2 regions of the Solwaraspora sp. WMMB335 genome follow, and region 1 is predicted to be linked to the other one. Evidence: riboswitches for the same ligand, from Rfam matches in the RefSeq annotation. Region 1 holds a riboswitch; the other holds the start of a gene.

Evidence for each region. Region 1 has a riboswitch for cobalamin ahead of ACN27F_RS20415 (ABC transporter substrate-binding protein). Riboswitches for the same ligand answer to the same signal wherever they lie in the genome.
Region 2: linked by a shared signal. The riboswitch ahead of ACN27F_RS33375 (LPXTG cell wall anchor domain-containing protein) and the one ahead of ACN27F_RS20415 (ABC transporter substrate-binding protein) in region 1 are both predicted to bind cobalamin.

The regions. Positions count from the first base shown of each region.
Region 1 covers NZ_JBMHMF010000001.1:4,722,196-4,725,965, reverse strand. Annotated here, with positions in the region: partial or broken gene ACN27F_RS20425 (ABC transporter ATP-binding protein) at 1-173, opposite strand, end outside; gene ACN27F_RS20420 (FecCD family ABC transporter permease) at 194-1,273, opposite strand; gene ACN27F_RS20415 (ABC transporter substrate-binding protein) at 1,275-2,228, opposite strand; cobalamin riboswitch at 2,324-2,486, opposite strand; gene ACN27F_RS20410 (M14 family metallopeptidase) at 2,590-3,770, opposite strand, start outside.
Region 2 covers NZ_JBMHMF010000001.1:7,802,590-7,806,359, forward strand. Annotated here, with positions in the region: gene ACN27F_RS33365 (hypothetical protein) at 1-179, opposite strand, end outside; gene ACN27F_RS33370 (prenyltransferase/squalene oxidase repeat-containing protein) at 219-1,262, opposite strand; cobalamin riboswitch at 1,349-1,483, opposite strand; cobalamin riboswitch at 1,669-1,797, shown strand; gene ACN27F_RS33375 (LPXTG cell wall anchor domain-containing protein) at 1,891-3,381, shown strand; gene ACN27F_RS33380 (hypothetical protein) at 3,423-3,770, shown strand, end outside.

The DNA of each region.
Region 1 (3,770 bases):
TCGAGGGTGCCGCCGATGGCGGGCAGCAGGCCGCCGGTCGTCCGCAGCAGGGTCGACTTGCCGGCCCCGTTCGGGCCGATCACGGCCACCCACTCGCCCGCAGCCACGGTGAGGTCCACTCCGTCGAGCACGGTGGTGTCACCGAGTCGTACCCGGAGGCCCCGGGCGGTCACCGGAGCTGGATCAGCCGACCTCACAACGTCACCGCTCGCCGGGTGGTACGCAGCACCAGCACGAAGAACGGGGCACCGAAGAAGGCGGTGACCACACCGATCGGGATCTCTGCCGGCGCGGCCACGGTGCGGGCGATCACGTCGGCGGCGGTCAGGAACGCCCCGCCCAGGAGCACCGCCAGCGGCAGGATGACCCGATAGCTGGCCCCGACGACCAGCCGGACCAGATGGGGCACGATCAGCCCGATGAACCCGATCAGCCCGGACACCGACACCGCCGCCGCGGTGCCCAGTGACGCGGCGCCGAGCAGCAGGTACCGCGAGCGCTGCGGGTGCAGGCCGAGGCTGGCCGCCTCCTCGTCACCCACCGACAGCACGTCCAGCTCACGCCGGTGGGCCAGCACCACGGCGGCGGAGAGCACCGCGTACGGCAGGATCAGTCGTACCTCGTGCCAGCCGTCGGTGGCGAGCCGGCCGAGCAGCCAGGAGTAGACCTCGCGGATGGTGTCGACGTGGCGCTGCAGCAGGTACGTCTGCCCGGCGGCGAGGAAGGCGGACACCGCCACCCCGGCGAGGATCAGCGTCGCCGGCGACCGGTCCCGGCCACCGGCCGCACCGAGCAGGTACGTCAACCCGACGGCGCCGAGCGCCCCGACGAACGCCGCCAGCGGCACGGTCACCGGCAGCCCGGTCAGCACACCGCCCGCCGACCGCAGGGCGATGACCGTGGTCACCGCCAGGCCGGCACCGGCGGCTACCCCGAGCAGGTGCGGATCGGCCAGCGGATTGCGGAACACGCCCTGGTAGCAGCCGCCGGCCAGTGCCAGCATGCCGCCGACCAGCGACGCCAGCACCACCCGGGGCAGCCGCAGCTGCGTCACGATCGCCACCTCGCGTTCGGTCAACCCGCTGTCGACGTGCACGCCGGGCAACAGGTCGACCAGCTCGACGGCGACCCGCAGCGGCGGCAGGCTGGCCGGGCCGAAGGCGAGGCCGGCCAGCACGGCCAGTCCGGCGACCAGCAGCGCCGCCGCGAACCAACCGGCGGTCAGGCCCGGCCGGCGACGGGGCACGACCCCGCCGCCCGCGTCGATCGACACTTCAGGAGGTCGCCGCGGCAACCGCGTCGACGATGGACCGGACCAGGTCGACGACGCGGGGCCCCCACCGGGAGGCGATGTCGTCGTCGAGCTCGACCACCTGGCCGGCCCGCACCGCGCTGATGGTCGACCAGCCGGCCCGTTGCGCCACCGCTTCGGCGTCCTGCTGACAGCACTTCGTGTCGGCCAGGAAGATCAGGTCCGGATCGGCGGCGATCACCGACTCGGCGGACAACTGCGGGTAGCCACCGGACTGGTCATCGGCGTCCGCCGGGTCGGCGATGTTCTCCAGGCCGACCAGGCTGAACAGTGACCCGATGAAGGTCTTGCTGGTCACCGAGTAGAACGTCGGGTCCAGTTCGTAGTAGTAGGTCAGCGGCTCGGCCGTCGTCGGCGCGTCGGCGACCAGTTTGTCGATGTCCGCCCGCATGGTCGTGACCAGGTCGGCCGCCGTGTCGACGTGCCCGGTCAGCGTGCCCAACTCGGTGATCTGGCGGTACGTGTCGTCCAGCGTCACCGCCGCCTCGGCCAGGTAGACCGGGATGTCCAGCCGGGACAGCCCGGCGACCACCCCGTTGGTGTCCCCGGAGAGCACCACCAGATCGGGGTCGTAGCTGGCGATCGCCTCCGCGTTCGGGGTGAATCCGGACAGGTCGGTGATCGGTGCCTCGGGCGGGTGGTTCGAGTTGTCGTCGACCGCGCTCACCTGGTCACCGGCACCGATCGCGAAGAGCATCTCGGTCGCGGTGGGCGACAGCGCGACGATCTGCTCCGGACGTTCGTCCAGGGTCAGCTCGCCGACCGTCACCGGAAAGCCGGCACCGCTGCTCGGGCTGCCGGCCGCCGACGGCGCGTCCGGCTCGGACGTCGCGCAGCCGGCCACGGTCAGGATCACGGCAGCGGCGGCCGTCGTGGCGCGCAGCACGGTCGCCCGTACCGCTACGGGTCGGTTCATCTGGGCCTCCTGTCGGTCGAGGTCTGGTGCTTCGCCGACAGGTCGGGCGCGCCGCGCTCCGGCCAGGTGGCGAGGCGCCCTTCCTCGAGAGCGCTGGTTCTCGCGACCACGCGGCAGGCGACCTGACTCGCCTCGGCGACCGGAGCACGGACCTGTCGAGGCTCACAGTTGCGGGACAGTGCCGGAATCGCACCGGCTTCGCTGCACAGGTGATCGTCAGCACGGTAACTCACCCGCACCGACCTGCGACAACGCGGGCCGGTGGGCGGGCAGACGGGCAGGCAGACGGGCAGGTGGGCGGGCCGCCGTACGGTGAGCTGCGTCGCACGGCGGCCCGCGTTGATCGGACCTGAGTGTCAGGTCAGGAGCTGGTGATCAGTACGTCGTCGATGGCGGCCTCGACGAGGCTGGCGGTGGAAGCGTCCGCCGCCTCGACCAGGATGCGCACCGACTGCCCGGCGTACGGGGTCAGGTTGTAGCTGCCGGTCGACCAGGAGCCGTACCGGTTGCTGGCCGCACCGGCCTGGTTGAGCAGGGTGGTCGTGCCACCGCTGTGCACCACGCTGACCCGGAAGTAGTCCGCCGACGACGAGTTGTTCAGATGGGCCAGGTACCAGGCCAGGGACAGGGTCAGGGTGCCGCTGGACGGCAGCGCGATCGCCGGCGAGCGGGCACTGGTGGAGCCACCGTCGATGTCGTACGACCCGGCCGAGGAGCCTGCCGCCGCCCCGGTGACCAGGCTGTTGCTGCCCTGGTACGCGGTCAGCTGCAACGCCCCGCCGGAGCTGGTGGCCTGCGCGACGCCGCGCTCCCACTGCCCGGTGCTGGCGGTGTCCGTGCCGCTGGGGTTGGTGGTCCACCCGGTCGCGGTCTCGAAGGTGTCCGCCCAGACGGTGGTGCCGGGCGGGTCGACGGGGCCGCCACCGCCGCAGTACTGGCCCTCCTTGCCGATCACCCGGTACGGGCAGTCGGCGTACTCGCTGAGCATCAGCACCGCTTCCCGGTTGCGGGCGGTCTGGGCCGGGATCACCTCGTCGGGCGGGTAGAAACCGCCACCGCCGGACGAGCCGGGGTACATCTCGAACGTGTACGCCCAGATGTCGTGCACACCCCACATCCAGTCGATACTGCTGCCGTCGGTGATGTACAGGTCGGAGGCCTGTTGCGGGGTGTAGCCGTTGGTCGCCGCCATCTGTCCGCCGAGGGTCGCGAAGGTGTTGTACTCGTCGGCGGTCATCCCGGAGGGGGTGTTCGAGGTGGTGTAGCCGAACGGCCAGAGCACCAGCTCCGAGTAGGTGTGAAAGTCGATGTTGGCCTTGATCTGCTGCTCACCGCCGACCACCCGGCTGTTGACGAAGTTGCGTAGCGCCTGGGTCTCCGGGGCGGAGAAGGCGTACGGGCCACGGTAGGTCGCCGACGACGGAGAGCCGGACGAGCCGCCGCAGCAGCCCCACAGGTAGTCCCAGTTGCGGTTCAGGTCGGTGCCGACCGCGACGGCACCGCTGTTGGGCTGCCGGTTCTTGCGCCAGGACCGGTACGACC
Region 2 (3,770 bases), 3.1 Mb from region 1:
CAGTTGGTCTGTACACCCAGGCCGAAGGCGGTGAAGTCGACGACCACGGTGACGCCGGTGCCGGGCGCGCAGGCGGCGGCGTGCGCCGGGCGGGTCAGCGGGTCGATCGTGACCAGTCCCGCTGCCAGCACGACGATGGCGGCGAGTGCCGCGAGGCGGCGGCGGATCAGCGATGTCATGGTTCCTCCGAAAGGCTGGCTGGCTACGCGGGCCGTCGGCTAGGCACAGGCCAGGGCCGGCGCGGGCGGCCGGGAGCCGTTGGCCGACAGGGCGACGAAGCTGGCGGCGGCCAGTCCGGGTACGGCCTGCGCGGTGGCCCGGGGCGCGGTGGCGGGGTCGAATCCGGTGGCGGTGTAGGCGATCGCACCCCGGTCAGCGGGGTCACCGGTGCAGTCGACCCGCAGGCTGAGCAGGAACTCGCGGGCGTGCCACCAGGCCAGTAGCCGGCCGGTCGTCACCAGTGCCTGGGCGGCCAGGCCGGTGCTGTTCGCGTTGGCGACCCCGCCGGTGGCGAACGAGCCGTCGGTGCCCTGCACGGAGACCAGCCACTGCGCCGCCGTCTGGGCCTCGGCCCACTCGCCGGCGGCGACCAGTGCCTGGATCGCCATCGCGGTGGCGTCGACGTCGCTGGCGCAGGTGGCCTGGGCGAACTGGAGCGGGAACCCGCCGTCCGGGCACTGGCTGGCGGTCAGGAACGACACGGCCTGTGACGGCGCGCCGCCGGCCCGATCCAGAGCGATGACGGCGAACGACTGGCTGAACATGTTGCTGTAGTCGCCGAAGGCGGACTGGTCGGAGAAGCGGCCGGAGGGTGCCATCAGTCCGGTTAGCCGGGTGAGCAGGTCGACGCCGCCGAACGAGGCCGGGTCGAGGCCACGGACCTGTACACCGAGGGCGAGTTTGGCGGTGGCGCCGGCGTACGCCTCGGTGCCGTCACCGATGTAGCCGGTGATGATGGCCGGTTCGGCGAGCCAGTTGATCGCGTTGGTGGCGTAGCTGTCGGCTTCCTTGGCGGCCGCGAAGGTGAAGATCGCGTCAATGGTGAGGCCCTGATCGGGGTAGGCGACGCCGCCGAAGACGACCTCGAAACGTTCTCCGTCGACCATCTGCCGGGCGAGCCAGCCAGCGGCGGCGTCGACCCGACTGTGGGTCTCGGGTGGGGTGGCGGTGGCCGGTGTGGCTGCGGCCACGGTCAGGGCGAGGGCGGTGAGTACGCCGGTGGTGACGAGTCGGAAACGGTCGCGGCGGCGGTGAACGGCCATCGGACGGCACCTTTCTGGCCCAGACGTCGAGGCGACCCGGGCAGGCCCGGGCGGCTCCGACCCGTGGGCCACGACGGGAGGGGAACCTCTGCAGCGGTACGTCGACGGGTATTCGGGCTCGCGGCATGATGTTCGCCGCCTACCGTTGCGGGCCAGCGCCGGCTTTCGACCGGACTTCCCCCATCGACGCACAGGTGCGGAACTGCTGCGGACAGTCTGGGCACGGCTCGTTGCCGCCGTCAACGACGACGATCGCGACCGGACCGGCGACTGCGTCGGCGGTGCTTGGCGAGGTGGCTGTCAACCGCTGACCAGATTTGCTATTCGACCCGAACAGCCGCCGGCAGTGACGTCTGGTGAGGACGGCTCTCGTTGCACATCTGACATACTCGGTAGCGGCTCGTCACAACTGAATCTGCTCCCAGGCGGGGGAAGCCGGTGCGAGGCCGGCGCTGACCCGCAGCCGTATGCGCGCCAATGTGCTCATCAGCACTGGTACGCGAGCCGGAATGCCCGACTGTGGAGTGAGCGGCTCACACGTCGTGGTCTACGGATCGAGCCCGGATCGGTCAAGGCCATGTGCGGCCGGCGGATGCGGTTTCGGTCACCGCTCCGAAAGGTCCCCTCCATGGTTCGTGGTTTTCCCCGCCGGCTCCTGTCCAGCCGGTTCCTGCCAGCACTTGCCGCCCTCGCGGTCATCGCCGCCAGCGCCGGGGTGGCCCTCACCCGTCCTACCGGGCCTGCGGCGCTGCGACCGGCGGCCGCCGCCGTGCCGGCCGCCGCGGATCCGGCCGCGTCCGCCGCGGCGCGGGCCGGATCGCACTGGCTGGCGGGCCAACTGGTCGACGGCGGTCTGCCCGGCTTCGTCGGCAGTGACTGGGGACTGACCATCGACGCGCTGTTCGCGCTGCGGGCCACCGGTAACGAACCGGTCGCGGCGGCCGCGATCACCGAGGCGCTCGCGGCCAACGCCGACGGCTACGCCGCCATCCGGACGGAGATGGGGGACTTTGTCACCGGTGGATCGACGGCGAAGGTGCTCGTGGCCGCCGTCGCAGTCGGCACCGATCCGACCGACTTCGGCGGGTACGACTGGCGACAGCGCACAGTGGACCTGATTTACGGTGCTGACCAGGGCAGCAAGGCGGGGTGGCTGTACGACATCAATCTCGATACCACCGCAGGGTCGAATCTGTTCGGTCAGTCGCTGGCCGTGATCGGGCTGGCCCGCTCCGGTGGCGTAGCGCAGCCGGTGGTTGACTTTCTCGTCAAGCAGCAGTGCCCGGGCGGTGGGTTCCGGCTCTATCCCGGCGCCGCCGGCACCGCCTGTCCCGAGGATCCGGTGACGGAGCAGGGCATGGACGTCGACGCGACGGCGATGGCGGTGCAGGCACTGCTGGCCGCGGCCGACGCCGGAGCGAGCGGCACCGCCGAGCCGGTGGCGATCGCCACGTCGTGGCTGCGCTCGGTGCAGGCGGCTGACGGTTCCTTCAACGGCTCCGGCTTCACCGACTATCCCAACACCAACAGCACCGGTCTGGCCGGGCAGGCCCTGGCCGCCGCCGGTGAACACGCCGCCGCCGGGCAGGCCGCCTCCTTCGTCGCCGCGCAGCAGCTCACCGCCGGCAACGCCGGCGCGGCCGCCGCGCACGTCGGCGCGATCGCGTACACCCCGGACGCGCTCGCGGCGGCCATCGCCGACGGTGTCGGCGAGTTCGAACTCGACCAGTGGCGGCGGGCGAGCGCCCAGGCCGTCCTCGGCCTGGCGCAGGTGCCGCTCGGTCGGATCGGCAACAGCGATCCGACCCCGACGCCGACCCTGACGCCCACCCCGACCCCGAGCGTGACGCCCACCCTGACGCCCACCCCGACCCCGACCCCGAGCGTGACGCCGACGCCGAGCGTGACGCCGAGCGCCAGCCCGGGCACCCCGACGCCGACGGCCACCGCCAGTCCGACCCCGACCGGCGCAGCGACGACGACAGCACCACCGAGCGGTGGACGCCTGCCCACCACCGGCACCTCGGTCGCCGCGTACGGACTACTCGGCGGCGCGACGATTCTCGCCGGGATCGGTCTGCTCCTGGTAGCCCGACGCCGTCGAGAAGCACGCCGGTGACCAGCGCGGCCCTGACCGGCAGGGCAGCCGCGGCCGGCGGCGTGACGCGACGCGCGGCGTCGGCCCGCCCGGCGTGGCTACTCACCGCCGTGATCGTCACCGCCGGTGCCACCCTGGCGCCGGCCGACTCGGCCGCGGCGGCCGGCCGGGCCGGCTACTGTCCGGACGGCGACGGAGTCACCGTCATCGTCGACTTCCAGGACCTGGGCGGGTCGACCATCATCCGCTGTGCGGTCGGCGACCAGGCCAGCGGTCACGCGGCGTTGAAGAACGCCGGCATCTCGATCACCGGCACCGTCCGCTGGGGCGAGTCCTTCATCTGCCGGATCGAGGGCAAGCCGACCGCTGCCGAGGAACCGTGCGTCGACACGCCACCGGCGACTGCGTAC